One region of the Burkholderia sp. IDO3 genome, then DNA from elsewhere that is predicted to be linked to it. Evidence: riboswitches for the same ligand, from Rfam matches in the RefSeq annotation. Region 1 holds a riboswitch; each other region holds the start of a gene.
The links. A riboswitch is a leader RNA that binds a small molecule or an ion and turns the genes downstream of it on or off. The one in region 1 is predicted to bind cobalamin.
Positions count from the first base shown of each region.

Region 2: it holds a riboswitch for cobalamin, as region 1 does, so the genes downstream of both, cobW (cobalamin biosynthesis protein CobW) here and DCN14_RS27690 (hypothetical protein) in region 1, are expected to answer to the same signal.
Region 3: it holds a riboswitch for cobalamin, as region 1 does, so the genes downstream of both, DCN14_RS12840 (CbtB domain-containing protein) here and DCN14_RS27690 (hypothetical protein) in region 1, are expected to answer to the same signal.

Region 1 covers NZ_CP028963.1:2,785,824-2,796,048, forward strand. The annotation lists gene DCN14_RS27670 (adenosylcobinamide-GDP ribazoletransferase) at 1-768, opposite strand, end outside; gene cobC (alpha-ribazole phosphatase) at 1-7, opposite strand, end outside; gene cobT (nicotinate-nucleotide--dimethylbenzimidazole phosphoribosyltransferase) at 758-1,813, opposite strand; gene DCN14_RS27680 (ABC transporter ATP-binding protein) at 1,866-2,678, opposite strand; gene DCN14_RS27685 (iron ABC transporter permease) at 2,675-3,673, opposite strand; gene DCN14_RS27690 (hypothetical protein) at 3,670-4,338, opposite strand; cobalamin riboswitch at 4,346-4,600, opposite strand; gene DCN14_RS27695 (ATPase) at 4,767-5,117, shown strand; gene DCN14_RS27700 (cell division protein ZapA) at 5,114-5,428, shown strand; RNA gene ssrS (6S RNA) at 5,509-5,690, shown strand; gene DCN14_RS27710 (EVE domain-containing protein) at 5,760-6,221, shown strand; gene DCN14_RS27715 (SIMPL domain-containing protein) at 6,402-7,142, shown strand; gene lgt (prolipoprotein diacylglyceryl transferase) at 7,242-8,132, opposite strand; gene DCN14_RS27725 (LysR substrate-binding domain-containing protein) at 8,211-9,137, opposite strand; gene ilvD (dihydroxy-acid dehydratase) at 9,273-10,225, shown strand, end outside.
Region 2 covers NZ_CP028963.1:1,850,330-1,860,554, reverse strand. The annotation lists gene DCN14_RS23220 (VWA domain-containing protein) at 1-168, opposite strand, end outside; gene DCN14_RS23215 (ATP-binding protein) at 237-1,322, opposite strand; gene cobN (cobaltochelatase subunit CobN) at 1,319-5,182, opposite strand; gene cobW (cobalamin biosynthesis protein CobW) at 5,189-6,277, opposite strand; cobalamin riboswitch at 6,607-6,873, opposite strand; cobalamin riboswitch at 7,000-7,236, shown strand; gene cobA (uroporphyrinogen-III C-methyltransferase) at 7,346-8,158, shown strand; gene DCN14_RS23195 (cobalamin biosynthesis protein) at 8,155-8,532, shown strand; gene cobO (cob(I)yrinic acid a,c-diamide adenosyltransferase) at 8,567-9,169, shown strand; gene DCN14_RS23185 (cobyrinate a,c-diamide synthase) at 9,173-10,225, shown strand, end outside.
Region 3 covers NZ_CP028962.1:2,798,661-2,808,885, reverse strand. The annotation lists gene DCN14_RS12850 (inorganic phosphate transporter) at 164-1,756, opposite strand; gene DCN14_RS12845 (histidine phosphatase family protein) at 1,938-2,525, opposite strand; cobalamin riboswitch at 2,582-2,720, shown strand; gene DCN14_RS12840 (CbtB domain-containing protein) at 2,754-2,963, shown strand; gene DCN14_RS12835 (CbtA family protein) at 2,977-3,699, shown strand; gene DCN14_RS12830 (LysR family transcriptional regulator) at 3,722-4,630, opposite strand; gene metE (5-methyltetrahydropteroyltriglutamate--homocysteine S-methyltransferase) at 4,759-7,053, shown strand; partial or broken gene DCN14_RS12820 (epoxyqueuosine reductase QueH) at 7,125-7,478, shown strand; gene DCN14_RS12815 (helix-turn-helix transcriptional regulator) at 7,536-8,321, opposite strand; gene DCN14_RS12810 (TonB-dependent siderophore receptor) at 8,699-10,225, shown strand, end outside.

The sequences.
Region 1 (10,225 bases):
CATCCATCCGAGCACCACCAGATAGATTGCAAGCTCGCTCAGTTGCTGGGCGAAGCCGAGACAGTCGCCCGTATACCCGCCGATCCGCTTCACGAAATAGCGGGCCGCCCATGCGCGCACGAGCACGAGCGCGACGAACGCGGCGAGGCCCGCGCGCCAGTCCGGCCAGAACAGCCACGGCAGCCCGAACACGGCCGCGACCCATGCCGAGCGCGCGCCCATGCGCTGCGCAACCGGCTTCGCCTTGCCCTCCGGACGAACGTAGTCGAGCGATATCAGCAGGCTCACCGCCGCCGCACGGCTCGCCGCATGCGCGGCGATCATCGTCCAGGCGGCGCGCAGCGGCGGCATCGCGGCAAGCGCCTGCCATTTCAGCCCAAGCGCGATCACGAGCGCGACCGCGCCGAACGTGCCGATCCGCGAATCGTGCATGATCCGCAGCACGTCGTCGCGCGCGTAACCGCCGCCGAACGCATCGCAGCTGTCGGCGAGACCGTCCTCGTGAAACGCGCCGGTCGCGAGCAGCGTCGCGGCCATCGACAGTCCGACCGCGATCGACGCCGGCAGCACGCGCAGCGCGGCGAGATAGACGAGCGCGCCCCACGCGCCGACGCAGGCGCCGATCAGCGGGAAATAGCGCGCTGCCTGGTCGAGATCGCCCGCCTCGTAGCCGATCGCGCGCGGCACCGGCACGCGCGTGAAATAGCCGAGCGCGACGAAGAAATAGCGCAGTTCGGCGCGTACGCCGCGCGCGCGCTCAGGCGTCACGGTTGTCGACGCCGGCGGACTCGAAGCTCGCCATCTCGGCGAGGAACGCGGCCGCCGCGCGCACGAGCGGCAGCGCGAGTGCCGCGCCCGTGCCTTCGCCGAGCCGCAGGTCGAGCGCGAGCAGCGGCTTCGCGCCGAAATGCTCGAGCATGCGCCGGTGCCCGGCCTCGTGCGACGCATGCGAGAACACGCAGTAGTCGCGCACGCCGGGCGCGATGCGTTCCGCGACGAGCAACGCGGACGTCGCGATGAAGCCGTCGACGAGGATCGTCATCCGCTCGCTCGCGGCCGCGAGATACGCTCCCGTCATCATCGCGATCTCGAAGCCGCCGAACGTCGCGAGCACGTCGATCGGCGCGATCGCGTGCGAATGCCTGACGAGCGCGCGGCCGAGCACCGCGCGCTTGTGCGCGAGCCCCTGGTCGTCGAGCCCCGTGCCGCGCCCGACGCACGCATCGATCGGCACGTCGAGCAGCCGGCTCATCAGGCACGCGGCCGACGACGTGTTCGCGATCCCCATTTCGCCGAAGCCGATCACGTTCGTGCCGAGCGATGCATGCAGGCGTACGCGTGCGGCGCCGGCCGCGAGCGCGGTGTTCGCCTCGTCGCGCGTCATCGCGGGCTCGACCGCGAAGTTGCGCGTGCCGCGCGCGACCGGCAGCGACACCAGCCGGTCGGATACCGGCAGCGGCGACGCGACGCCGGCATCGACGATCTCGAGCGCACTCTGCGCGACGCCGGAGAACGCGTTGATCGCCGCGCCGCCCGCCAGGAAGTTCGCCACCATCTGCGCGGTGACCGACTGCGGATACGGGCTCACGCCTTCTGCCGCGATCCCGTGGTCGCCTGCGAACACGATCGTCACGGGACGCTGCACATGCGGCCGCTCGGTGCGCTGGATCAGCCCGATCTGCAACGCGATCGCCTCCAGTTGGCCGAGGCTGCCGGGCGGCTTGGTCTTGTGATCGATCACATGCTGCAGGCGCTTGCGCAGCGTGTCGTCGAGCGGTGCGATCGCGGGCGGGAAGTCGGTCGGGTTCGTCATCGGAAGGTTGCCTCGTTGGCGCGGCCGGTGCCGCGCATCGAAAGAAGGAAGATCATCGCCGCTCGGGCCACGCAGGCAGCAGCGCATCGCGGCCGTTCTCGCGGATCAGCACGAGCGGATAGCCGAAGGCCTCGCTCGCTCGCGCCGGCGTCAGCACGTCGTGCACGGGGCCGGCCCACGCACGGCCGCGGCCGTCGAGCAACAGCGCGTGCGTCGCGAAACGCCGCGCGAGATTCAGGTCGTGGCACGAGAACAGCACCGTGCGCGGGCCCGCGTCGAGCCATGCGGTCAGCGCGCCCAGGCAATCGATCTGGTGATGCAGGTCGAGATGCGCGAGCGGCTCGTCGAGCAGCATCAGCGGCGCATCCTGGCACAGCGTCGCGGCCAGCGCGACGCGCTGGCGCTCGCCGCCGGACAGCGACAGCACGTCGCGCGATGCGAGCGCGGTCAGCCCGAACGTCGCGAGCGCATCGCGCGCCGCCGCGCGGTCGCCGTCACGCTCCCACCCCCAGCCGCCGAGATACGGAAAGCGGTTCAGCAGCACCGTATCGAATACCGTCGCGCTGAACGCGTCGTGCAGTTGCTGCGGCATCAACGCACGGCGCTGCGCGAGCTGTTCGGGCGGCCATGCGGCAAGCGGCCGGCTGTCGATCTCGACCTGGCCGCCGGCCGGCGGCTGCAGCCCCGCGAGCGTCGCGAGCAGCGTCGTCTTGCCGGCGCCGTTCGGCCCGGCGACACACCAGATCTCGCCCGGCCGGAACGTCTGCGTGAAACCGTCGAGCAGCGTCCGGTCGCCGGCCTTCAGCGTCACGCCGGCCGCCGTGTACGTCATGTCGCCCACGGTGCGCGGTGCGGTGAGCGTCATCGCATCGGCCTCCTCAGCAACATCCACAGGAACACCGGCACGCCGATCAACGCGGTCATCACGCCGACGGGCAATTGCGCGGGTGCAATCGCGGTGCGCGCGAGCAGATCGGCCGCCATCACGCCGCCGCCGCCCGCGAGCATCGCCGCAGGCAGCAGCATGCGCTGGTCGTTGCCGAACGCAAGCCGTAGCGCATGCGGAACGACGAGACCGACGAAGCCGATCGTGCCGGCCGTCGTCACCGCCGCTGCGGCCGCCAGCGACGCGACGAGGTAGATCCGCACCCGCAGTCGCGCGACCGGCACGCCGAGCGCGAGCGCGGTCGCGTCGCCGCGCAGCAGCACGTTCAGTTGCGGCGCGGCAGGCAGTGCGATGCACGCGGCCAGCAGCAGCGCCCCCCATGCGAACCACGGCGCCGTCACGCCGTTCAGGTCGCCCGTCAGCCAGAAGAGGATGCCGCGCAGCCGGCCGTCGGGCGCGAGCGACAGCAGCAGCGTGACGAGCGCGCCCCATCCCGCCGCAATCACGACCCCGGTGAGCAGCAGCCGCGGCGACGCATCGCGCGAATCGCCGCGCCACAGCTCGCGGCGAGCCAGCCCGAGCACCAGCGCGACCGACACGAGCGAGCCGGCGAACGCCGACGCATCGACGAGCCACCATGCGGCACCCGCGATCATCGCGACGAGCGCGAAGCCGGCCGCGCCGCCGGACACGCCGAGCACGTACGGCTCCGCGAGCGGATTGCGCAGCAGCACCTGCAGCAGCGCACCGGCCAGCGCGAGCAGCGCGCCGCATGCGAAGCCGGCGAGTGCGCGCGGCAGCCGCAACGTGCGCACGATGTCGGCGAACAGCGCATCGCCACCATGCGGGACGAGCGACGCGAGCGCTTGCCACGGCGACATCGGCACGCTGCCGATCGACAGCGACGCGACGAACAGCAACGCGACCGCGACCGCCAGCGCGCCCCAGATCGTGGCGGCCCGAGCGGCGCTCATGCGCTGTGCGGCATCGCGCACGACGCACGACGCATCCGCTGAGCGCCGTTGCCGGCCGAACGCGGCACGGTCGCGGCGCTTTCGCGTGTTGTGGGGGTACGCAAGCTCGTCATCCTTATGGAACAAGGGGTTGTTGAAGCGTTCGCGGGCGTATCGCGACGCGGCAATGTCATCGCGCACCGCGACGTCGCCCATCCCGTGGCCGCCGAGCCGCATCCCGCGACCTCGCGCCCCGCCGCGCGTCGGCCGTACCGGCTTGATGCCGCGACGCTCCGGCGGGCCGCGGCACCTGCGTGCAGCCGACGTTCTGCGCAATATAGTGGAAGCCGCCGTATCGGGTCGATGTCCGCACGCGCGGCGAGATCCGGCGTATCGAATCCGGTGCACTGCGCGGCCGCATCCGCGAGCGCGCGCGGCACGCGCGATACGATCGTCGCCGGCCACGATACATCGACGATCGCGGCGCTCGAGGCGGCACGCACGGCCGCCATCACGGCGCACGTCGCCGCGAATCTCGCCGAATCGGCGTGCGCGGCAATCCGCGCGACGTCGGCGAGCGACAATCCGCGCTGCGCGCCGAGCGCCGTGCGGACGATTGGGGTCAGCATCGAAGACAAGTCCCGTGAAGCACTGCGCGCCCCGCTTCCCCGCAGGCCGCGCGTCACGAAGCCCGTGCGGGCCCCTCGCCTCGGCCGGTATCCGGGCTGCAGCGTACCGGCTCGCCTTCCCGCGCATGTCGCGCGCAGTGGCCCGTGCCCGCGTGCGCAACCTGCACGTCGGACACGCCCGAGCCGGCCTGCGTCGTACGACGCGGCCGCTTACCGTTGCGGGGGCAGCGCAGGTTGGCGCTTTCCTGGCGGAGTACGCGCCCTGCTTCCCGTTTAACCGCGCGACGCACGCGCGAGCACCGAGGCGGCGCCAGTTTAGGAGCGGGCCGCACGAGCGTCAAGAAAGCGGCCGCGCGCGCGTTTCGGAGCACGCTCGACGCGCGTATTCGAGGCAAGAAGCGGGGGTGTTACGACTGGAAACGTTACAGATGTCGGAATGCGCGTTATTCCGCGCTAAAATGCTGGGTCTTTAGAGGACGCAGCAGATGCTCAACGAACTCGAAACCTTATCTCAAAATATTGGCCGTCTGATTTCGCTGAACAAGCGCTATCACACGGAACGGCTCGCGCTCGAGGAGCAAGTCGCGCAATTGCGCGCGGAAGCGGACTCGGTCCGCGCGGAACTCGCGCAACTGCGCGAGGAACGCAATGCGCTCGCGGCCGAGCGCGACACCCTGTCGGCAAAGATCGACGACGCCCAGGTCAAACTGAACGCGATTCTCGAAAAACTGCCGCGCTCGAAGAGCGCGGAGCAGGCCGACAACCAGCTCGATCTGCTCGACGCGCAGGCGCGTACGGATAGCGATGACGCGGCCAGCCACGGAGAACATGCATGAGCACCAAGCAGATCGAAGTCTCGATTCTCGGTCAGCCCTATCGGCTCGCCTGTTCGGCCGAGACCGAAGCGGCGCTGCTCGAGGCCGTCGCGCGCGTCGACGCCGAAATGTCGAAGATCCGCGCAAACAGTTCGGTGCGCGGCATCGATCGCATCGCGGTGATGGCTGCATTGTCGCTGGCGTCCGAATTGCTGCGACTGCAAACCAGCGTGCGGCACGGTGAAGCATTTCCGGCGGAGGAAATCCGTCGTACAATGCACCAGATGAACGAACAGCTCGGCGCGGTGCTCGCACAGCACGAGACGCAGTAACGTTTGATCGATGCGTCGATTCCCCTTGATCTCGGCGATCAACGGTGGTCAAATTGGCGCAACGAAACACAGTTCAGTCAGCTTCCCTGCCTGGTTCGCCAAGGTCATATATTCCTTGAACCAATGCCATGTGCACGGTTGCGGAAATTTGTAGCACGGGCGCGCGCGTCACTCTGTCTGATGTACCCGAAGTGCTGCTAACTGCGACCAATTCTGAACCCCAGGTTCAGGATGCCGGCCTAGCGGCCAAGGCGGGGGCCTATCCAACGGCATCGGGAACTCCCGATGCCGTTTCCTTTTGCAGCAGCCCTTTCTGCGTCGATCACGATCCATGCAATACTGGCTGATGAAGTCCGAACCGGACGAAGCAAGCATCGACGATCTCGCGAACGCACCGCAGCGCTCGCTGCCGTGGACTGGCGTGCGCAATTATCAGGCGCGCAATTTCATGCGCGACACGATGAAGATCGGCGACGGCGTGCTGTTCTATCACTCGAGCTGCCCCGAGCCGGGCATCGCGGGCCTTGCCGAAGTGTCGTCGACGCCCTACCCCGATCCCACCCAGTTCGATCCGGAAAGCCCGTATTACGACCCGAAGTCGACGCAGGAAACGCCGCGCTGGCTGCTCGTCGACGTGCGCTTCGTGAAGAAGTCACCGCTCGTGCCGCTCGCGGCGCTGCGCGAACATGACGCGCTCGCCGACATGCGCGTGCTCGCGCGCGGCAACCGGTTGTCGATCACGCCCGTCACGCGTGCGGAATGGCGTTTCATCACCGAAAAGCTGATGAAGTAGGCGTGCGCGAAAGGTCAAATCCGGTCAGCGCGCGCCACTGCCGCGGAACTCGCGGCGCGTTCGCGCAGCCTAAGCAACCGCCGTCCGCCGATCTGGCCGACGGCGGTTTTTCCGTCGCGCGGTACGCCCGCGTCGCGCACGCGTGATCCGCGTGCGCGCCCTCGCACAAGGAGTCCAACAATGACCAAGAAATCCGCACTCGCGCTGTCGCTCGCCCTCGCCGCTGCCGTGCCCGTCGCGCTGACGCTCGCGTCGCCCGCCGCGCACGCACAAACCGCGAACCCGCACTTTCCCGAGCCGGCGGGCGTGTTGTCGCTGTCGTCGCAGGCCAGCGCCGACGTGCCGCAGGACATCATCCACATCACGCTGTTCTACGAGCAGCAGGCAAAGGATCCGGGCAGCCTCACGTCCGCGCTGAACCAGCGCGCCGACGCAGCGCTTGCGCAGGCGAAGGGCGTGTCGGGCGTCACCGCGCACACCGGCGCGTTCTCCGTGTATCCGAGCACCGATCGCGACGGGAAGATTTCCGCATGGCGCGGCCGCACCGAAGTCGTGCTCGAATCGCGCGATTTCGCGGCGGCGTCGAAACTCGCGGGCCAGTTGTCGAACCAGATGCAGGTCGCGAACGTCGAATTCTCGCTGTCGCCCGACGCGCAGCGCGCAGCCGAGCAGAAGCTCACCACCGAGGCGATCAAGTCGTTCCGCGCGCGCGCGGACGAAGCCGCGAAGGCCTTCGGCTACAGCAGCTACTCGATCCGCGACGTAAACGTCGGCGGCGGCCGCAACGTTCAGCCGTATCCGCGCATGATGGCGATGGCCGCGGCACCGATGGACAGCGCGAAGATGAGCGCGCCGATCGCGGTCGAAGGCGGCAAGGCGACCGTCTCGGTAACGGTCAACGGCTCCGTGCAGATGAAGTAACGCGCATCGCGCCGCCGCAGGCGGATGCGAAAACGCCGGCCCGAGGGCCGGCGTTTTTCATGGGTGATCTTGCGTGCGATGCATCACCTGCATCGACGGTTACGCAGCCGCATGCTTCGCGTGGCGGCGATACGCCCACACCATCAGCGCGATGCCCGCGATGATCATCGGCAGCGACAGCCACTGCCCCATCGACAGGCCGAGTGCGAGCAGGCCGAGGAAATCGTCCGGTTCGCGCGCGAATTCGACGGTGAAGCGCGCGAGGCCGTAACCGATCAGGAACAGCGCGGACACGGCGCCCATCGGCCGCGACTTGCGCGAGAAGAAGAACAGCACGAAGAACAGCGTAATGCCCTCGAGCGCGATTTCATAGAGCTGCGAAGGATGACGCGGCAGCATCTGGTACTGCATGAACACGTCGGCGAGATGCCACTTCTCGACGAGCGCCGGATGCTTCGGCAGCCATGCGGCGTCGTCGCGCATCGCGCCCGGGAACATCATCGCCCACGGCGCGTGCGGATCCGTCACGCGGCCCCACAGCTCGCCGTTGATGAAGTTGCCGAGCCGCCCGGCCGCGAGCCCCGTCGGCACCATCGGCGCGACGAAATCGGTGACCTGCAGCCAGTGGCGCTTGCGCTGCCACGCGAACAGCACCATCGCGAGCGTCACGCCGAGAAAGCCGCCGTGAAACGACATCCCGCCTTCCCACACCTTGAAGACGTCGAGCGGATGCGCGAAGTAGAAGTCGGCCTTGTAGAACAGCACATAGCCGAGCCGGCCGCCGAGCACGGTGCCGAGCACGCCGTAGAACATCATGTCGTCGATGTCCTTCGCGGTCCAGCCCTGCGCCGCGACGTGCGGCAGCTTCAGGCGGATCCGGCCGACGACGATCGCCGCGATGAAGCCGACGAGATACATGAGACCGTACCAGCGCACGGCGAGCGGCCCGAGATGGATCGCTACGGGGTCGAAATTCGGGTGAATGATCATGGGTTAGCGATGAAGTTTTCGAATGCGGTACGGCGCTCGCACCGCGCATTGGACGACGCCGGCGCGTCAACGTTCGCGTCACGTGGCGAGACCGTGCGCACGCACGACGTCGATGAAGCCGGCGAGCACCGGACTCACGTCGCCCGTGCGCCACACGAGGCCCGTCTCGACGACGGGCGCATCGCCGGCGAGCGGCCGGTAGACCACGCCGGTGCGCCGCAGGTTACGCAACGACTGCGGCACCAGTGCGACGCCCATCCCGGCCGACACGAGGCTGACGATCGTCTGCATCTGGATCGCCTCCTGGCCGATGCGCGGGGTTTCCCCCGCCGCGCCGTAGCAGCCCGTAATGATGTCATAAAAGCCGGGCGCCAAACGACGCGGGAAGATCACCAGCGGCAGCGCGGCCACCTCGGCCAGATGCACGGGTTCGTCCTCGGCGGCCTCCGGCGCCCTAGAGGCCACCGACGCCGGCATCGCGACCACCAGCGGCTCGCGCACGACCGGCAGGTACGACAGCCCGGCCGCGTGGCGCGGCGGCACCGGCGGAATCACGAGCCCGGCGTCGATACGGCCCGCGACGAGTTCGTCGATCTGCACGTCGCTCGTCGCTTCCGCGAGCTGCAGCCGCACCTGCGGATAGCGCGCGCCGAACGCGCGCAGCAGCGCCGGCAGCAGCCCGTAATCGGCGGTCGACACGAACGCGAGCGACAACGAGCCGGCCTCGCCGCGCGCGAGACGCCGCGCGAGCGGCGGCAGCGCATCGGCCGACGCGAGCAGCCTGTGCACGTCGGGCAGCAGCGCGGCGCCGACCGCGGTCAGCGCGACCGAACGCTTGGTGCGCACGAACAGCGCAACGCCGAGCGCATCCTCCAGCGAGCGGATCGCCTGCGACAGCGGCGGCTGCGTCATCGACAGCCGCTCGGCCGCGCGGCCGAAATGGCGCTCGTCGGCAACGGTTGCGAAATAGCGCCACTGGCGCAGGTCGGGCGTCGGATCGGCCATGCTTCACTCATTCGTAAAACGACTTAATAAGCGACAAATAATATATTGGACATCCCAAACCGGAAACTCCATTCTTGCTTCATCCGAACCGGCACACCGCTCGCGGGCGTCGCCAATACAACGATGGAGTCCCCCATGTCGTACAACCGCCGCTCGAAGCACATCACGCAAGGCGTGGCCCGTTCGCCAAATCGCTCGATGTATTACGCCCTCGGCTACCAGAAGGACGATTTCGACAAGCCGATGATCGGCATCGCGAACGGTCACTCGACGATCACGCCGTGCAACTCGGGCCTGCAGCGCCTGTCGGACGCCGCTGTCGCGGCGGTGAAGGCGGCCGACGCGAATCCGCAGATCTTCGGCACGCCGACGATCTCGGACGGCATGTCGATGGGCACGGAGGGGATGAAGTACTCGCTCGTGTCGCGCGAAGTGATCGCCGACTGCATCGAAACCTGTGTGCAGGGCCAGTGGATGGACGGCGTGGTGGTGGTCGGCGGCTGCGACAAGAACATGCCGGGCGGCATGATCGCGCTCGCGCGCCTGAACGTGCCGGGCATCTACGTGTACGGCGGCACGATCCGCCCCGGCCACTGGAAGGGGCGCGACCTGACGATCGTGTCGTCGTTCGAGGCGGTCGGCGAATTCACCGCGGGCCGGATGTCGCAGGAGGATTTCGACGGCGTCGAGAAAAACGCGTGTCCGACGTCGGGCTCGTGCGGCGGCATGTACACCGCGAACACGATGAGCTCGTCGTTCGAGGCGCTCGGCATGTCGCTGATGTATTCGTCGACGATGGCCAACCCCGACCAGGAAAAGGTCGATTCGGCCGCCGAATCGGCGCGCGTGCTGGTCGAGGCCGTGAAGCGCGACCTGAAGCCGCGCGACATCATCACGAAGGCGTCGATCGAGAATGCCGTGTCGCTGATCATGGCGACCGGCGGCTCGACCAACGCGGTGCTGCACTATCTCGCGATCGCGCACGCGGCCGAGATCGACTGGACGATCGACGATTTCGAGCGCATCCGCAAACGCGTGCCGGTGATCTGCGACCTGAAGCCGTCGGGCCAGTACGTCGCGACCGACCT
Region 2 (10,225 bases), 940 kb from region 1:
GTGCGACAGCATCGACGCCGAACAGTCGAGCACGAAGCAATGCAGCGCACGCGGCGCGCCGGCCTGTTGGCGAAAGCGCAGATGCGTCGCATGCAGCGGGCCGCCGCGCTTCGCGGCGAGCGTCGCGGGCCACGCAACGGCCGTGCCCGAGCGCGCGGTGCCCGGCACGCGCGCGGCCGCGCCTGAATGCCATCGAGGACCGCGAATGGCGTTCGCGGCGGCGTCGGCTCGATGGCTCAGCGTTTTTTTAGCGGCAGCGGCACGACGCTTTTCACGTCGCGCAGCCCGGCCGGCTCGGGCGGCAGATAGCCCCAGTCGCCTTGCGATGCGGCGGCGTCGTGCTTCGCCGCGCCCGGCGGTTCGCCAGGCTGCCGGCGCGTGTCCGGCGGCGATCGATCGTGCTGATCGCGGCGCTCGTCATTCGCCGGTGACGCGCCGGACGACGGCGGCGCACCGGCATGGCGCCGGTGCCGCAGCACCGCGTCGGCCACGCGTTCCACGTGCGACACCGTCACCGCATCGGCCTGCTCCAGCGCGGCAAGGGCCCGCGCGGCGCGCAGCATCACGAGATCGGCGCGCAGCCCGTCGACGGCCGCGTCGATGCACAGCGCGCTGACGCGCGCATGCACCGCATCGTCGAAATCCAGCGTCGCCAGGCGCGCCCGCGCCGCACGAATCCCGTCGCCGAGTTCATGCTGCGCAGTCGCATGACGCGCACGAAACGCACCGGGATCGAGATCGAACGCCAGCCGCGCCTTCACGATCCGTTCGCGCTGCGCGGCATCGAAGCAGTTCTCGAGCTCGACCATCAGCCCGAAGCGGTCGAGCAGTTGCGGGCGCAGTTCGCCCTCCTCGGGATTCATCGTGCCGACCAGCACGAAGCGCGCATCGTGCGCATGCGACACGCCATCGCGTTCGACCACGTTCACGCCGCTCGCGGCGACGTCGAGCAGCGTATCGACGAGCCCGTCGGCGAGCAGGTTCACCTCGTCGACATACAGCACGCCGCGATGCGCGCGGGCCAGCAGCCCCGGCCGGAAGCGCACGCCGTTTTCGGCGAGCGCATGCGCGAGGTCGAGCGTGCCCGTCACCTGCTCGTCGCTCGCCGACAGCGGCAGCGTGACGAACTCGCCTTCGGGCAGCAGCTCCGCGAGCGCGCGTGCGGCGGTCGATTTCGCGGTGCCGCGCGGCCCGCTGACGAGCACGCCGCCGAGCGACGGGTCGATCGCCGCGAGCAGCAGCGCCTGCTGCAACGGCTGCTGCGCAACCAGCGCCGCGAACGGGAACACCGCGCGGGCGCGGTGTGTCGTCGAATCGGTCATCGCCGTCCTCCTTCCTGCAGTTGTTCGCTCGCGAGCCAGACCGCTTCGATCCGCTCGCGATAGTCGCCCGGCTGTTGCCACAGCCCGCGCTGCATCGCTTCGACGAAGCGTTCGCAGATGCCGTGCAGCGCCTTCGGGTTGTGCCGTTCGAGGAACGCGCGCGTGTCGTCGTCGAACAGGTAGGCGTCGGCGACGAGCGCGTACTGGTGATCCGACAGCACGCGCGCGGTCGCGTCATAGCCGTACAGATAGTCGACAGTCGCGGCCATTTCGGCCGCGCCCTTGTAGCCGTGACGCTTCACGCCGTCGAGCCATTTCGGGTTGACGACGCGCGAGCGGATCACGCGCGCGATTTCCTCGCGCAGCGTGCGCATCTTCGGCGCGACCGGGTTCGCATGGTCGCCGTGATAGATGCTCGGCTGCTGCCCGGACAGGTGCCGCACGGCCGCCGTCATCCCTCCCTGGAACTGGTAGTAGTCGTTCGAATCGAGGATGTCGTGCTCGCGGCTGTCCTGGTTCTGCACGACGACGTCGATCGTCGCGAGCCGCTCGCCGAACACGTCGGGCGCGGCATCGCCCGCGCTGTTTTGCGCGTAGGCATGGCCGCCCCACTGCCGGTACGCGTCGGCGAGATCGGCGTCGGTCTGCCAGCGGCGCTGGTCGATCAGGTCCTGCAGGCCCGCGCCGTAGCTGCCCGGCCGCGCGCCGAACACGCGCCAGCCGGCGCGGCGCCGCGCTTCGTCGGGCGCCATGCCCTGCGCGATCCACTGCTCGCGTTCGCGTTCGATGCGCGCGCGGATCGGGTTCAGTTCCTCGGGCTCGTCGAGCGCGGCAACCGCCTGCACGGCCGCGTCGAACAGGTGCATCAGGTTCGGGAACGCATCGCGGAAGAAGCCCGACACGCGCAGCGTCACGTCGATGCGCGGCCGGTCGAAGATCTCGATCGGCAGGATCTCGAAGTCGGTCACGCGATGGCTGCCGTGCGCCCATTTCGGCCGCACGCCGATGAGCGCGAACGCCTGCGCGATATCGTCGCCGCCGGTGCGCATCGTCGCGGTGCCCCAGGCCGACAGCCCGATCGCGCGCGGATAGTCGCCGTGATCCTGCAGATGGCGCTCGATCAACTGCTGCGCGGATTTCAGCCCGAGCGACCACGCGGCTTGCGTCGGCACCGCGCGCGTGTCGACCGAGTAGAAGTTGCGGCCCGTGGGCAGCACGTCGGGACGGCCGCGCGACGGCGAACCGCTCGGCCCCGGCGGCACGAAGCGGCCGTCGAGCCCGCGCAGCAACTGGCGCATTTCCTCGCCGCCGCACGCGTCGAGCGCGGGGATCAGCGTCGCGCGCACGCGGTCGATCACCGCGAGCGTGTGCGGCCATTCGCCGGGCGGTGGTATGTCGATGCCGGAAGCACCGGAAGCACCGGAAGCACCGGAAGCACCGGAAGCACCGGGATGGCCGTCGTCGCCGCAAGCGGCCGGGCTCAGCCCGTCGAGCCACCGCTGCGCGAGCCATTCGAGCCGCTCGCGTGTATCGCCGGCATGACGCCACGGCGACGCATCGAGCGCCTGCAGGACCGGCGGCCGCGGCCCGCTCCACGGTGCGGTCCAGTCGGCCGCGAGCGGATCGAAATCGTCGCCGAGCGCGAGATCGCGCGCGAGCGCACCGATCAGCCCGGCCCGTTCGCCCTTGCCGTCGCCGACCGGAAAGCGCGCGAGCGCGAGCAGCGTGTCGCGCCGCTGGCGACCGGCCGGCGACGCGCCGAACACGTGCAGCCCATCGCGGATCTGCGCTTCCTTCAATTCGCACAGCCAAGCGTCGACACGCGTGAGCAGCGCATCCTCGTCGCTCGTGCCGCGCGGCGGCGATACGCTCAGCTCGTCGTGCAGCCGATGCTCGGCGATCGTCGCGAGGATGGTCTTGCGCAGCAGCTTCGCGCGCCGCGCATCGACCATCAACGCTTCGTAGTACTCGTCGACCTGCCGTTCGAGATCCTGCAGCGGGCCGTAGTTTTCCGCGCGCGTGAGCGGCGGCATCAGATGATCGACGATCACGGCCTGCGCGCGGCGCTTCGCCTGGCTGCCCTCGCCCGGATCGTTGACGATGAACGGATACAGGTGCGGCAACGGCCCGAGCGTCAGGTCGGGCCAGCATGCGTCGGACAGCGCGACGCTCTTGCCCGGCAGCCATTCGAGATTGCCGTGCTTGCCGAGGTGGATGACCGCGTCGATGCCGAATGCATCGCGCAGCCAGAAATAGAACGCGAGATACGCGTGCGGCGGCACGAGGTCCGCATCGTGGTAGCTCGCATAGTCGTTCTCGTCGCGCGAGCGCGACGGCTGGATGCCGACGAACACGTTGCCCGCGCGCCAGCCGGCGATCGTGAAGCGCCCTTGCCGCAGCGTCGGGTCGGCTTCGGGCGGCCCCCAGCGTTCGTTCAGCGCGTCGCGCACCGTGGCCGGCAGCCGCGCGAAATGCGCGACGTAGTCGGCCAGCGCGAAGCTCTGGAACGCCGGGCGCAGTGCGTGCACGGCCGGGTCGTTGGTCACGCCTTCGGTGAGCCGCGCGATCAGCGCGTCGCCGTCGGCCGGCAATTCGGCTACCGCGTAGCCCGCGTCGCGCAACGCCGCGAGCACGCGCAGCGCGGACGCCGGCGTATCGAGCCCGACGCCGTTGCCGATCCGCCCTTCGCTGTGCGGATAGTTCGCGAGAATCAGCGCGATGCGTTTGTCGGCATTGTCGAGCGTGCGCAGCCGGCACCAGCCGCGCGCGAGCGCCGCGACGAACGCGATCCGCTCGGCATCCGGCTGATAGCGCACGACGTCGACTTCGGTGTGCGGGCAACGATACGCGAGCCCCTTGAAGCTCACCGCGCGCGTGACGATGCGCCCGTCGACTTCGGGCAGCGCGATGTGCATCGCGATGTCGCGCGCATGCAGCCCCTGGTTGTCGGCCACCCACGCGTCGCGATTGCCGCCGGACAGGATCACCTGCAGCACGGGCGCGTCGCCGGCCAGCACGTCGGGTTCGGGGCTGTCGATCGCGCCCGCCGCGAACGCGGTGGTGTTCAATACGAGCGCGACGTCGTGCGTGTCGCAGAGCTGCGTGATGACCTCGCGGCTCACCGCGTCCTTCAGCGACGTGACCGCGATCGGCAGCGGATTGAGCCTTTCGCGCACGAGCGCATCGGCGAGCGCGTCGAACACGGCGGTGTTCGCGGCCTGCCAGTGAGCACGATAGAACAGGATCGCGACGACGGGCGCGCCGGGCGTCCAGCGCGCCCGCCAGTCGTCGACGCTCGCCGTGTCGCGTGCCGGGTGATACAGCGCCGCGGCCGGCAGCGGCCGCGGCGGTTCGGGCTCGTCGCCAAACCCGAGCGTATGGAATGCAATGCTGCGCAGCAGCGCCGCGGCGTTGTGCAGCCCGCCTTCGCGCAGGTAGCGCCACCACAGCCGGCACAGATCCGGCGTGACCGTGCTCTTCGCGACGAGGTTCGGGTCTTCCTGCAGGTCGCCCGAGAACATCGCGAGCTGCTGCTTCCGTTTCGACGCGAGCGACACGGCCTGCTCGATCCCGTACGGCCAGTACGCTTCGCCGCCGAGATGGTCGATCACGACCGTCTTCGCGTGACGCAGCACGTCGTCGACATAGAAATCGACCGACGCCGGCTGCCGCAGGAACGTGACGTTCGCGAGCCGGACGCTCGGAAAACCCGCCGGCATCGTCGGCACGACGCTTGCCAGCAGCGACAGCGTCGTGTCGGCCGAGCTCAGGATCACGATGTCGGCCGGCTGCTGGTCGATCCGGACGACGCCTTGCGTATCGTCGACGAAGCCGCCCGGCGTGGTGCGCAGCAAATGCATCGTGCGTTACGCCTGTTGCGTCCGGGCCGCGCACGCGGCGTCGAACGCGCGTTGCAGCGCGGCCGCGTCGAGATCCTCGCCGATCAGCACGAAGCGGCTCGCGCGCGTTTCGCCATCCTGCCAGCGACGATCGAAATAGCTGTCGAAACGCCGGCCGACGCCCTGGATCACGAGCCGCATCGGCGCATCGGGCAGCGCGGCGAAGCCTTTCGCGCGGTAGATCGTATGCGTCTCGACGACACGCTGCAGCGCGGCGATCGTCGCGTCGCGCGAACCTGCATCGCCCGACACGACGACCGAATCGAAATCGTCGTGATGGTGGTCGTGATCGCCGTCGTCGGCCGAGCCGTGATGGTCGTGACGCAGATGGATCGTGTCCTCCGACGCCGATTCGAGCCCGAGCAGCATCGCGAGATCCAGTTCGCCGCGCGTCGCGCGCACGATCTTCACCTGCGGCGGGATCTCTTCGCGGATCGCGGCTTCGACTTCGGCGAACTGCGCGTCGCCGACGAGATCGGCCTTGTTCACGATCACGAGATCGGCCGACGACAGCTGATCGGCGAACAGTTCGTGCAGCGGCGATTCGTGGTCGAGGTTCGGATCGGCGCGGCGCTGCGCGTCGACGGCCTGCGGATTCTCCGCGAACTGGCCGCTCGCGGCGGCCGGCCCGTCGACGACGGTCACGACCGCGTCGACCGTGAAGCTGCTGCGGATCGTCGGCCAGTTGAACGCCTGCACGAGCGGCTTCGGCAACGCGAGGCCCGACGTTTCGATCAGCACGTGGTCGATGTCGGCGCGGCGCTCGACGAGCGCCTCCATCACCGGATAGAACTCTTCCTGCACGGTGCAGCACAGGCAGCCGTTCGCGAGTTCGTACAACTGGCCCGACGCTTCGCCCGGCGCGCCGTTTGCGTCCTCGCAGCCGATGCCGCAGCCCTTGAGGATCTCGCCGTCGATGCCGAGCTCGCCGAACTCGTTGACGATCACCGCGATGCGGCGGCCTTCGGCGTGCTGCAGGATATGGCGCATCAGCGTGGTCTTGCCGCTGCCGAGAAAGCCCGTGACGATCGTGACGGGCAGCTTGCGCATAGTCATGGTAGATCCTGTGTCGAAAATGGAATCAAGCCGGGATCGTCGCGCCGAATGCGGCGCGGCATGTCATCTGGCGGATCGCGGGGATCGTGCGGCGCAGTCCGGACGGACGGCCGCTGAACGGACGGAACGACGAATCGGACATGACGCTTCCTTGCGAACGGTCGACATGGTGAATGCCAACACGGCCGTCGCTGCCCTGCCCGCGCCGCCTGCCGCTCGCCGCGCCGGCCCGGGCGCGCATGCGCGGCGGGCCGATCGGCGGAGGAAGCGGGAAACGCTCGGGCGTCGGGCGTGCTGCGGCCGTGGACGATGCGCCGCCTCCCCGCGGCGCTGAACCCCAATGTCTCGGCCGGTATCCGGGCTGACGAACACGCCGCTTCGCCTTCCCGGATGCGCGCGGCATCCAGTGGCGGTCGTCCGCATGCGGCGGGCATGCGGCGAAGCGGCGCTGCGTGGCGCTTGCGCGCGACGCGTTCGCTTACCGTTGCGGGGGCAGCACAGGTTGGCTCGACTGCGGTGCAGTCACGCTCCCTGTTTCCCGTTTAACTGCGCACGCCGGAGGAGCGCGCGCGAGCACCAAAACGCGTGCGAGTGTAGGCGGCGGTGCGGGGAGCGTCAAGGCGAAACGGGCCGCCGCCGGGCGTTCGGCATGGCCGCGGCGCCGCGCGCAAGGCTGCCTCCGGCGCCCGCGCGGCGGGTTCGCGCGGATCGGTCGCTGTGCTATCGTATGCGCCGCGTTCGGTGCTCGCACGCGCATTTGCGCGCATGCAGTTAAACGGGAAACAGGAGGCGGATGTCCGCCCGGCCTGTGCTGTCCCCGCAACGGTACGCCGCCCGCGCGCCGCGCTTGCCGCGCACGCGCCCAGGCCGCCCGCGATGCCACTGCCCTTCAGCGGGCGGGAAGGCTGCGGCCTGGCAAGCGGCCAGCCCGGATACCGGCCGACGCAAGGGGCGAGCCCGATGCTCGCCGAACGCCCGATCCGCGGGGGACGGATGGGGTGCGCATTCCGCCCGCGCTCGCGCGGGCTTCGCTCGATCAATCATGTCTTGCCTGTCCGTCGGCAGCCGATGCGCCGCCCGCTTTCCCCTTTCCACTGCTTCGACACGGTGCGCGCCGTGCCGCACGCGATGAGCCGCGCCTGGCTCGTCGGCGCCGGCCCGGGCGATGCCGATCTGCTGACGCTGAAGGCCGTGCGCGCGATCGCCGCGGCCGACGTGCTGCTCGTCGACGATCTCGTGAACCCCGACGTGCTGCGCCACGCGCGCGCCGATGCGCGCATCGAGCAGGTCGGCAAGCGCGGCGGCCATGCGTCGACGCCGCAGGACGCGATCGTCGCCGCGATGCTCGCGCACCTGCGCGCGGGCCGCAGCGTCGCGCGGCTCAAGGGCGGCGATCCGTTCGTGTTCGGCCGCGGCGGCGAGGAACTGCTCGTGCTCGGCGCGGCCGGTTTCCCGGTCGAAGTCGTCAACGGCATCACGGCCGGCATCGCCGCGCCGGCCGCGCTCGGCATTCCGGTCACGCATCGCGGCGATGCGCAGGGCGTGATCTTCGTCACGGGCCACGGCGCGGGCGCCGACGAACCCGACTGGCGCGCGCTGGCCGCCACGCGCATGACGATCGTGATCTACATGGGCATTCGCCGGCTCGACGCGATCGCGGCCGCGCTGCGCGACGGCGGGCTGGCCGGCGACACGCCGTGCGCGGCGATCGAGAACGCGACGCGTGACGGGCAGCGGCACGTGCTCGCGACGCTCGATACGGTGGTCGAACGCGTCGGCGCGACCGGTATCGGTTCGCCGGCGATCGTCGTGATCGGCCGGGTCGCGGCGCTCGCCGACGACCCGGCGGTGCGCGTGGCGCTTGGCGGGAGCGGCGCATGATGCGCGTCGCGCTCGGCGTCGGTTTCCGCGCGGGCGTGACGGCCGCGCAACTCGACGCCGCGATCCGCGCGGCGCTCGCGCGCTACCCGGACGCCGAGCCGGCCGTCGTCGCGACGCTCGCCGTCAAGGCGCACACGCGTGCGCTGCGCACGCTGTGCGCGCGGCGCGGCTGGCCGCTCGTCGCGTTCGACGCGGCGCAGCTCGCGCATTGTCCCGAACCGGCGCCGAGCGCGCCGTCGGCTGCCGCGCTCGCGCGTTTCGGCGTCGCCGGCGTGGCCGAACCGTGTGCGCAGCTCGCGGCGCCGCGTGGCCGGCTGCTCGGCCCCAAATCCATCCTGGGCGGCGTGACGGTTGCGCTCGCCGGCCCGCTCTGAACCCTTTGTTTCGCTTTCGACAGGACGACTCCCGATGAAGACCGATGCCGAATCCCATCAACGGATGACCGAACGCCGCCGCGCCGGCCACGAAAAGAAGCAGGCCGCCGCCACGCACGAGAAGGGCCTGCTGATCGTCAACACCGGCAACGGCAAGGGCAAGAGCACGGCCGCGTTCGGCATGGCCGTGCGCGTGCTCGGCCACGGCATGCGGCTCGGCGTCGTGCAATTCATCAAGGGCGCGCTGCACACGTCCGAGCGCGATTTCCTCGGCGCGGTCGCGGAGTGCGACTTCGTGACGATGGGCGACGGCTATACGTGGAACACGCAAAACCGCGACGCCGACATCGCGACCGCCCGCAAGGGCTGGGACGAGGCGCGCCGGATGATCGAAAGCGGCGAATACCGGATGGTGATCCTCGACGAGTTGAACACCGTGCTGAAGTACGAATACCTGCCGCTCGACGAAGTGCTCGCGACGCTCGCCGCGCGGCCGGATTCGGTGCACGTCGTCGTCACCGGGCGGCATGCGCCCGATGCGCTGATCGACGCGGCCGATCTCGTCACCGAAATGCGGCTCGTCAAGCATCCGTACAAGGAGCAAGGCGTGAAGGCGCAGCGCGGCGTGGAGTTCTGACCGATGCCGGCCTGCCCCGCGCTGTTCGTCAGCGCGCCCGCGTCCGGACAGGGCAAGACGTCGGTGACGGCCGGCCTCGCGCGGCTGCACCGGCGGCTCGGCCGGCGCGTGCGCGTGTTCAAGACCGGGCCCGATTTCCTCGATCCGATGCTGCTCGAACGCGCGAGCGGCGCGCCCGTGCATGCGCTGGACCTCGGGATGGTCGGCGAAGCCGGCTGCCGCGCGCTGCTCGCCGAGGCCGCGCGCGATGCCGACCTGCTCCTGATCGAAGGCGTGATGGGGCTGTTCGACGGCACGCCGAGCAGCGCCGATCTCGCGACCGCGTTCGGCGTGCCGGTCGTCGCGGTGATTTCCGCGAAGGCGATGGCGCAGACGTTCGCGGCGATCGCGTTCGGGCTCGCGCGCTTCCGGCCCGGCGTGCCGTTTCACGGCGTGCTCGCGAACCGCGTCGGCTCGCCGCGACACGCGGAACTGCTGCGGCAGGCGCTGCCCGACGACCTGCGCTGGCTCGGGCACGTGCCGGCCGACGCGGGCATCGCGCTGCCGGAACGGCATCTCGGGCTGCACCAGCCGGCCGATATCGACGATCTCGACGCCCGGCTCGATCGCGCGGCCGACGTGCTCGCGCACACCGCGCTCGCCGAGTTGCCCGCTGCCGTCGCGTTCGCGGAACCGGACGTTGCCGCCCCGCTGCCGCGCGCGCTCGCCGGCAAGCGGATCGCGATCGCGCGCGATGCGGCGTTCTCGTTCATCTATCCGGCCAATCTCGCGTTGCTCGACGCGCTTGGCGCGCAGTTGCGGTTCTTTGCGCCGCTTGCCGACGAACCCGTGCCCGCCGATTGCGATGCGCTGTTCCTGCCGGGCGGGTATCCGGAGCTGCACGCGGCGACGCTGGCGGCGCATGCCGTGACCGCGCGGACGATTCGCGCGCACGCGGCGGCCGGCCGGCCGATCGTCGCGGAATGTGGCGGGATGGTGTATCTGTGCGAGTCGCTGACCGACGTGGACGGCGTCACGACGCCGATGCTCGGACTGCTGCCCGGCCAGGCGACGATG
Region 3 (10,225 bases), on a different replicon from region 1:
GTACGGCGACGCGGAGGCTCGGCGACGTTGACGCGGCGGTGAGCCGGATGGGCTTCGCTCAGCGTGAGCGAAACGGAAAGACTACGACGCGAAGAACGGAAGAACCGACTTCGGATCTTTCGCGGCGAGCGACCGATCCCCTGGCCGCTCGCTGCTTCTCCGCTCAGGCGATCGAGCGGAACAACCAGTAGAGTCCGCCCGCCAGCACAATCGATGCCGGCAACGTCAGCACCCACGCGAGCACGAGGCTGCGCACCGTGCCCCACTGCAGCCCGGACCCGTTCGCCGCCATCGTGCCCGCGACACCCGATGAGAGCACGTGCGTCGTGGATACGGGCAATCCGTACGCATCGGCCGCGCCGATCGTCAGCATCGCGACGAGCTCGGCCGAGGCGCCCTGTCCGTACGTCAGATGCTGCTTGCCGATTTTTTCGCCGACGGTCACGACGATCCGCTTCCAGCCGACCATCGTGCCGAGACCCAGCGCGATCGCGACGGCAACCTTCACCCACGTCGGAATGAACTTGGTCGCATGGTCGAGCTGCTTGCGGTAGTTGTCGATCGCGAGCTTGTCATCGGCGGAAAATGCCGGTTGCCCCGACTTCTCGATCAGGCGAATCGCTTCGGACACCAGATACATCGTGTTGCGCACGTTGTCGACGTCGCCTTGCGGCACGGCCGCCATCGAGCCCGACGAACCGACCGCGGTCGCCAGCGACGTGGACAGTTGCTGCACGCCCGGCAGCACGGCCGGCGTCATCTCGCGGCGCTGCACGAAGTGTTCGACGTCGGCGCGCGGATTCGCGGACGGTGCGACGCCGTTCGAGTATTTCGCGAACGTCGCGGCGGCCTGGTTCGCGACGGCGACGAACGTCTGCGATTCGGCCGGCGTGACGGCCTTGTTCAGCGCGTATGCGGTCGGCACCGTGCCGATCAGGATCAGCATGATGAGGCCCATCCCTTTCTGCCCGTCGTTCGACCCGTGCGCGAACGACACGCCGGTACAGGTGAGGATCAGCAGGCAGCGAATCCAGAACGGCGGCGGCTGGTCCTTCGGCGGCTCCTTGTACAGCGCCGGAACGCGGACGACGGCCTTCAGCACGAGCAGCAGCAGCGATGCGCACAGGAAGCCGACGATCGGCGAGAACAGCAGCGACTTGCCGACGCCGAGCGCCTGGCCCCAGTCGACGCCGCTCGTGCCGGACGGACCGTGCAGCAGCTGGTTCATCAGCCCGACGCCGATGATCGAGCCGATCAGCGTATGCGAGCTCGACGACGGCAACCCGAAGTACCAGGTCGCGAGGTTCCATACGATCGCGGCGATCAGCAACGCGAACACCATCGCGAAGCCCGAGCCGCTGCCGACCTGCAGGATCAGCTCGACCGGCAGCAACTGCAGGATGCCGAACGCGACGGCGCCGCTCGAAACCATCACGCCGAGGAAGTTCCACATGCCGGACCAGATCACCGCGACGTTCGGCGTCAGCGAGTGGGTGTAGATCACGGTCGCAACCGCATTCGCGGTGTCGTGGAAGCCGTTGACGAACTCGAAGCCGAGCGCGATCAGCAGCGCGGCACCGAGCATCAGGTACGGGAACAACGATCCTTCGCGGACGGGCGACAGATCGGCAATCAGGTGGGTAGCGATATAGACGGCGCCGATCGCGAGCACCAGCAGGAAGACGGCATAGCCGACCTGTCGGGTGCGTTCGGTGGAGCCGGGAGTATTGGCGGCGGACGAAGCAGGTTGATTCATGACGGCATCTCGTAAGGGAACCGCGTCCGATGCTAGCTTCGGCTACCAGTCAGTTTGATGACAGTCGGGACGACGAATTGTTTTCTTACAGGTATGTAAGAAATGCGTGCGCGGCCATTCCATCCGTGACGCAGCCGCGCTGCCCGGACCCGAATCGTCATCCCTATGGTGAACACCGGGCTTACGCGCCGGCATCGCGCCCATCGTCATCGGTGGTCACCGTCCACTTGTCGTGCGACCTGACGAATAGTGTGCACGACAGGGGCGCGACGTCGATGCGCATCGTGGCCTGCGAGGCCATCCGAAGCGCATGCGCGATGGCTGCGCGAACGATCGCCGCATGCGTGACCGCAACGACGTCGCGACCGGGCGGCAGGCCGTCGAGCCATGCGCCGACGCGGCATGCCACGTCTTCGAACGATTCGCCGCCATGCGGCGACGCACGCGGATCGCCGAGCCATGCGCCGAGTTCGTCCGGCAGGTCGCGCGCGAGGTCGTGCAGCCGCTTGCCGCGCCAGCGGCCGTAGCCGACATCGCGAAGCGCATCGTCGAGCCGCACGCGCAGCCCGAGCGCATCGGCGGTCTGTTGCGCGCAAAGCGCGGGACTGCTCAGCGCGATCGCGTGAGGGACGCCGATGAACCGCTCGTGCATCGAGGCGGCGTCGGCCAGCCCGTGCGCGTCGAGCGGATCGTCGTCGGGGAACGTGCCGGTGCGCATCGCACGGGTCGATGCATGTGCGATCAGGCGCAGCGAGACAGGCTGGATCATGTCGGTGGTCGATTGTTCGAGGCGGCAGGGCGGGGCAGTGCCGATCATGTCCGGGCCTTCAATACGCGCGCGTTCGCGCGTACAATTCGCCCGATACGAAACGTGGAAGCCGGTGCAATTCCGGCGCGGTCGCGCCACTGTAACCGGGGATATCCGATCCCGGAAGCCAGACCTGCGTTCGTACTCCATCCAACATTTGTCGGGGCGCGATTCCCCTGAGGTGCATCCATGAGCGAAGCAGTGCTGAAGCCGGCTGTCGTGCCGGCGCCCATCCCCGTCCGCGAACTGTTGCCGTGGGCCATCTTCGTCGGTCTGATCCTGCTGCTCGCGCTGTATTTCGTCGGCGCGGAACAGGGCGCGACGTCGATCGTGCCGGGCATGTACGTGCACGAGTTCGTGCACGACGGCCGCCATCTGCTTGGTTTTCCCTGCCACTGACGCGGAGTAGAAGATGGTCGGAAAGCTGCTCATGCGCGGGATGCTCGCAGGCATCGCCGCAGGTCTCCTTACGTTCGGTTTCGCGAAAATCGTCGGCGAACCGCAAGTCGATCAGGCAATCTCCTTCGAAGAAAAATCCGATGCCGCCAAGGGCGAAGCGCCGGAGCCCGAACTGGTCAGCCGTCACACGCAGGCAGGCCTCGGCCTGCTGACGGGCGTCGTGACCTACGGCGCGGCATTCGGCGGGCTGTTCTCGCTGGTCTTCGCGTTCGCATACGGACGAGGCAGCCGCCTCCCGGCACGCCCGCTCGCCGCGTGGCTCGCGCTCGCGGCATTCGTCGCGCTCGTGATCGTGCCCAACATCAAGTACCCGGCCAATCCGCCATCGGTCGGCGACCCCGACACGATCGGCTATCGCACGGGCCTGTTCTTCCTGATGATCGCGATCTCGATCGCGACGATGGTGTTCTCGGTCAACGTGCGCCGTCATCTGCTGGCGAAGCTCGGCCAGTGGAACGCGTCGATCGTGGCGGGCCTCGTGTTCATCGCGATCATCGCGGCCGTGCAGCTCGGGTTGCCGTCGGTCAGCGAGTTACCGGCCGATTTTCCGGCAGCCGTGCTGTGGAAGTTCCGCGTGGCGGCGATCGGCATGCAGGTGATCATGTGGACGACGATCGGCCTGCTGTTCGGCGCGTGGGTCGAACGCGGCGAACGCATCGGCATGCGCGCCGCCTGACGCGCATCGCAACAGGGCGCGCCTAGCGCAGCATGCGCGGCGCGCTCCACGTCGATTCGCGCGCGAGCGCGACGAACGCGGCCAGATAGTCGATCGACGCGTCCGCTTCGCGGATGCCGAGGAAGATCTGCTTCGCGATTCCCTGCTTGCCCAGCTTGACCGGCACGACCGGCATCCGGTCCGCATATTCGTCGGCAAGCCATCTCGGCAGCGCGGCCACGCCACGCCCGCTCGCCACCATCTGCAGCATGATGTCGGTCGTCTCGATCGACTTGTGGCGCCGCGGCACGATGCCGGCGGGCGTCAGGAACTGGTTGTAGATGTCGAGCCGGTCCGTTTCGACCGGGTACGTGATCAGGATTTCGTCGCCGAGCTGCTCGGGCGTCACGTAGTCGGCATGCGCGAACCGGTGTGCGTCCGCGACCACCAGCACCTGCTCGTAATCGAACACGGGATCGAAGCGCAGCCCCGGCTTGTTCAACGGATCGGGCGTCACCAGCACGTCGATGTCATAGCCGAACAGCGCGCCGATGCCGCCGAACTGGAAGCGCTGCTTCACGTCGACGTCGACGTCCGGCCAGCGCGCCAGGTACGGCGACACGACCTTCAGCAGCCACTGATAGCACGGGTGGCATTCCATCCCGATGCGCAGCGTGCCGCGCTCGCCCTTCGCGTACTGCTTCATCCGCTCCTCCGCGAGCTCGAACTGCGGCAGCAGCCGGTTCGCCAGCTTCAGCAGATATTGCCCGCCCTGCGTGAGCCGCAGCCCGCGTCCTTCCCGATCCCAGATCGGCGTGCCGAGCTGCTGCTCGACCTTCCTGACGGTATGGCTGAGCGCCGATTGCGTGAGATGCAGCGCATTGGCCGCAGCCGTCAGCGAGCCCTGGCGCTCGACCTCACGGATCACGACGAGATGGAATCGCTCCAGCATGGATAGTGCTCGCTCAACAGATGCATGAATAGATTTAATGGATGAATGAAATAATGCCATTTTATTTCATGGTTTGAAATCCCTATCATGGCTGCCGGATCTTCAATTTTTCTCTGGACGGCAGCGTTATGGTTACGACACACAACCTCGGTTTTCCGCGCATCGGCGCGAAGCGCGAACTCAAGTTCGGTCTCGAACGCTACTGGAAGGGCGAATCGTCGCGCGACGAGCTGAAGGCGCTCGGGGCCGAGCTGCGCCAGCGTCACTGGCGCGCCCAGCGCGAGCTGGATCTGGCGCCGATCGGCGACTTCGCGTTCTACGACCAGGTGCTCGACATGAGCTTCACGCTCGGCAACCTGCCCAAGCGCGTGCAGGGCTTCCACGGCGACGCGCTCGACAACTATTTCCGCGTGGCGCGCGGCCGCTCGGCGCAATCGGCGGAAGAACATGCCGCGTGCTGCGGCGGCGTCTCGGCCGGCGAAATGACGAAGTGGTTCGACACGAACTATCACTACATCGTCCCGGAATTCCACGCGGACACGAACTTCTCGCTCGATCCGTCGCGCCTGCTCCAGCAATTGGCCGAAGCGCAGGCGCTGGGCGTCGCCGCGAAGCCGGTGATCCTCGGGCCCGTGACGTACCTGTGGCTCGGCAAGTCGAAGGACGATTCGGATCGCCTCGCACTGCTGCCGAAGCTGCTGCCGGTGTACGGCGCGCTGCTCGACACGCTGACCGCACAGGGCGTCGAATGGGTGCAGATCGACGAACCGATCCTCGTCACCGAACTCGACGCCGAATGGCGCCAGGCATTCCGCACTGCTTACGCGGCGCTGGAAACGCGTCGCATCAAGCTGCTGCTCGCGACGTACTTCGGCCAATTGCAGGACAACCTGACGCTCGCGGCGTCGCTGCCGGTCGACGGCCTGCACATCGACGCGATCAATGGCCGCGACGAAATCGACGCGCTGGTGCGCGAACTGCCGGCCGAGCGCGTGCTGTCGGTGGGCGCGATCAACGGCCGCAACATCTGGAAGACGGACCTGAACGCAGCACTCGACTGGCTCGAGCCGCTCGCGAAGCAACTGGGCGAGCGCCTGTGGCTCGCGCCGTCGTGCTCGCTGCTGCACGTGCCGGTCGATCTCGCGAGCGAAGAAAAGCTCGACGCGGAAATCCGCTCGTGGCTCGCGTTCGCGCTGCAGAAGCTCGACGAACTGACGGTGCTCGCGACCGCGCTGAACGAAGGCCGCGACAAGGTGGCCGACGCGCTTGCCGCGAATGCCGCCGAGATCGACTCGCGCCGCCGCTCGCCGCGCGTGAACAATCCGACGGTAAAGGCCGCGATCGCACGCATCGACGCGCAGCTCGGCAACCGCGCGAGCCCGTACACGGAGCGCGCGCCGAAGCAGTCGGCACGACTGAACCTGCCGGCCTTCCCGACGACGACGATCGGTTCGTTCCCGCAGACCGGCGAGATCCGCCAGGCGCGCAGCCAGTTCAAGGCGGGCGCGCTGGATGAAGCCGGCTACCGCACGGCAATGCAGGCCGAGATCGAGCGCAGCGTCCGCGAACAGGAATCGCTCGAACTCGACGTGCTCGTGCATGGCGAAGCGGAACGCAACGACATGGTCGAATACTTCGGCGAACAGCTCGACGGCTACGCGTTCAGCCAGTTCGGCTGGGTGCAGTCGTACGGTTCGCGCTGCGTGAAGCCGCCGATCCTGTTCGGCGACATCAGCCGTCCGAAGGCGATGACGGTCGAATGGATCACGTATGCGCAATCGCTGACGCACAAGCCGATGAAGGGCATGCTGACCGGCCCGGTGACGATCCTGAACTGGTCGTTCGTCCGCGACGACCAGCCGCGCTCGGTGTCGTGCTACCAGCTTGCGCTCGCGATCCGCGAGGAAGTGCTCGATCTCGAGAAGGCCGGCGTGCGCGTGATCCAGATCGACGAGGCCGCACTGCGTGAAGGGCTGCCGCTGCGCCGCGCGCAATGGGGCGAGTACCTGAAGTGGGCCGTCGAGTCGTTCCGCATCACCGCGAACGGCGTGCAGGACGACACGCAGATCCACACGCACATGTGCTATTCGGAGTTCAACGACATCATCGCGTCGATCGCCGACATGGATGCCGATGTGATCACGATCGAGACGTCGCGCTCGGATATGGAACTGCTCGACGCGTTCGACACCTTCAAGTATCCGAACGAAATCGGGCCGGGCGTGTACGACATCCACTCGCCGAACATCCCGACGCAGGATCACATCGTCGGCCTGATGAAGAAGGCGGCCGAGCGGATTCCGGCGGCGCGTTTGTGGGTGAACCCGGACTGCGGCCTGAAGACGCGTCAGTGGGCGGAAGTGATTCCGGCGCTGACGAACATGGTCGCTGCCGCGAAGGCGTTGCGTAACCAGGTGCAATGACGCAGGTGCGATAACGCGCGAACGCTGCACGCCTGCTGTCCCGATCGTCGATCGGCGGCGGGCGTTGCACGATGCGTTTCGAACGTACCGCCCTCTATGCGCACGAGCACGGCTTTCCCGTGATCACCAGTTCGCTCGGCATCTCGCGCTGGAAGAACATGCGGCAGATCAACGACTGCGGCGTGCGTGCGGCGGCACGCTATCCGGGGTTGACCTACTGGGAATACAACTGGCGCAAGGGCGGCGGTTCGGCGCGCATGATCGAGATCAGCAAGCGCGAGGCGTTCTATCAGCAGGAGTACTGCGGATGTGCGTACTCGCTGCGCGACACTAACCTGCTGCGCAAGGCGAACGATCGCGAGCCGATCCGGATCGGCGTGAAGTATTACGGCGTCGACTCGTCCGACGACGATGCGGCATGCTGACGGTTGCGTCGCGATGCCGCTCATCCACGGTCATGCGGCCGCGCGGCAATCGCGCGTTCATTTCAGCGACAGATAGCGCTGCGGTGCGTCGCCGGTGACGTGCCGGAACATCGCGATGAACGCGCTTGCGCTGCTGTAGCCGAGATCCTTCGATACCTGGGCGACCGTCTGGCCCAGCGTCAGGCGCGTGATCGCTTCCGCCACGCGCATCTGCTGCCGCCACGCCACGAACGTCAGCCCCGTTTCCGCATGCAGGCGGCGGGCGAGCGTGCGCCCGCTCGCACCGAACTGCGCGCCCCAGAAGTCGAGCGTCAGGTCGCTCGCCGGGTCGTTCATCATGTGTTCGCACATTCCGAGCAGGCGCGGATCGCGCGGCAGCGGAACGCCTGGTTCGGGCAGCGCCGGCGTGTCGGCCATCACTTTCAGCAGCAGCGGCGCCGATAGCGCCGCGCGGCTGCTGCGCACATGCTCGTCGCCGTCGTCGGCCAGCGTAACGGCCAGTTCGCGCAGCAATGGCGACACGGCGATCACGGCCGGCTCGCGCCATGACCACGGGAAGGCCTCGGGCTCGACGTAGACGCTGCACAGCAGCCCGTCGCCGACCGCGTGCAGTTCATGGTCGATATCGGACGGCAGCCATACCGCGCGCGACTGCGGCAGGGTCCACGTGCGCGACGGCGTCAGCACGCGGACGACACCTTGCGCCGCGAACACGAGCTGGCCGTGGCGGTGCTGGTGCCATATCACGCGATCGCCGTGGCGATAGGGCCTGACGGACGCGACGATGTCGTGCGGCAGCGGCACGCGTACGGTCGGGTAACGCTTGAGCAGAAACGTCTTCATCGGTCGTGGTCGCGAGACGGGCCGGCGGCCATATCGCGAATTCACCTCATCTTGTCAAAAAATCGATATCGGTTGTCAGCCTTTCTTTCGGGCGACCCGATAAGCTCCTTACCTGGCAAGGCTTCAGGGCGCATACCCTGACGATTGATTAATGATTCTCATTCTCGTCATTGTCTCACGGCCGATTCGCCGGCGAGCGATACGCGAATGAGCGGCACGGCCCGGCGTGCCGGCGCATCGCGTGCGGTAACCGGGGCAACGAGGTCCGATCGGACCCGCATACAAGAACCGTCCCCCCAGGAAGCTGTCGCGCCCGCCACCGGCGGGAGGACTTCGTTCGTCTTTTCAACCGTGGGATGAGTGCAATGAGAACAACAATGGATCGCTCGGGGACGCTGCGCGCGTCGACGATCGCATGGCGGCTGCGGGCGCCGTGCCTGACGCCGCTGGCGCTGGCGATGCTCGGCATCGCGTCGCCGTGCGTGCGGGCACAGGCCGTGCCGGGTGCGAACGGCGACGTGCTGCCGGCCGTGAGCGTCACCGCGACCGTGTCGCCCGACGCGACGACCGAAGGCTCGGGGACGTATGCGGCGAAGCGCGCCACGATCGCGGGCCGGACGGCGGAGCGCGTGAAGGACATCCCGCGCTCGGTGTCGGTGATGACGCGCCGGCAGATGGACGACCAGAACCTGACGACGATCCAGGACGCGCTGCGCTATGTGACGGGCGTGACGTCGGTCGACTACGGCGACGGCACCGCGTATTTCCGTGCGCGCGGCACGCAGCTCGGCATCGAGTTCGACGGCGTGCCGATCGCAAGCGGGCTGCAATACAAGCAGCAGTTCGATCTCGCGATGTACGACCGCATCGAGGTGCAGCGCGGTCCGGCCGGCGTGATCGACGGTGCGGGCGAACCCGGCGGCACGGTCAATCTCGTGCGCAAGCGGCCGCAGGATCAGTTCCATCTGTCGACCGAGACGCAGATCGGTTCGTTCGGCAGCGTGCGCCAGATGATCGACGTGACGGGGCCGCTGAACAAGGACGGCTCGCTGCGCGGTCGCGCGGTGCTGGTCGGCAGCGACGGGCTCGAATCGGTCGACAGGACGCGCAGCAAGAACGTGATGGCGTATGGCGCGATCGACTACGACTTCTCGCCGCGCACGACGCTGTCGCTGTCGGCCGCCTATCAGGTGTCGCCGGTCTCGGGCCTCGACTACGGGGCGGCCGGTGTCGTCAATGCATCGATGACCAGCCTCACGGGGCGCGTGCCGGGCGCGTATACGCAGAACTTCAGCCCGAGCTGGAACTACTCGTATACGTCGGTGCAGGAGGTGAACGGCAATCTCGTGCACCGCTTCGCGAACGACTGGACGTCGTCGACCACGCTGTTCTACCGGCACGAGCTGTTGAAGGGGTATTACGCGTATGCGGGCCCCGGTTCGCTGCCGAACGGGCTCGCGTGGTTCGGCGACCAGCGGCAGCGCAACACGATCGACTGGTTTGGCGCGGACACCAACGTATCGGGCCCGGTGCGGCTGTTCGGGCGGACCCACACGCTGACGTTCGGCGCGAACTACACGGTGATGTCGACGACGGCCCATTCCGGCTATGTCGCGCTCAACGGGCCGTACGGCGGCGACGCCGGACTCTACAGCCTGTTCGATCCGAACGCGGTGCCGGCGGTCGACGTGCCGTTCACGTACGGCGAGAACGACCGCACCGTGCAGTACGGCTTCTATGCGCAGGCGCGCATCCGTCTCGCGGATCCGCTGACGCTCGTGCTGGGCGGCCGTGAAGCATTCGTGCAGACGCGTTCGCAGACCTTGCTGCCGACCGTGGCGGACTGGACGACCGGCTCGCAGATCGATCACCGCTTCCTGCCGTCGGCGGGACTCGTGTGGGAC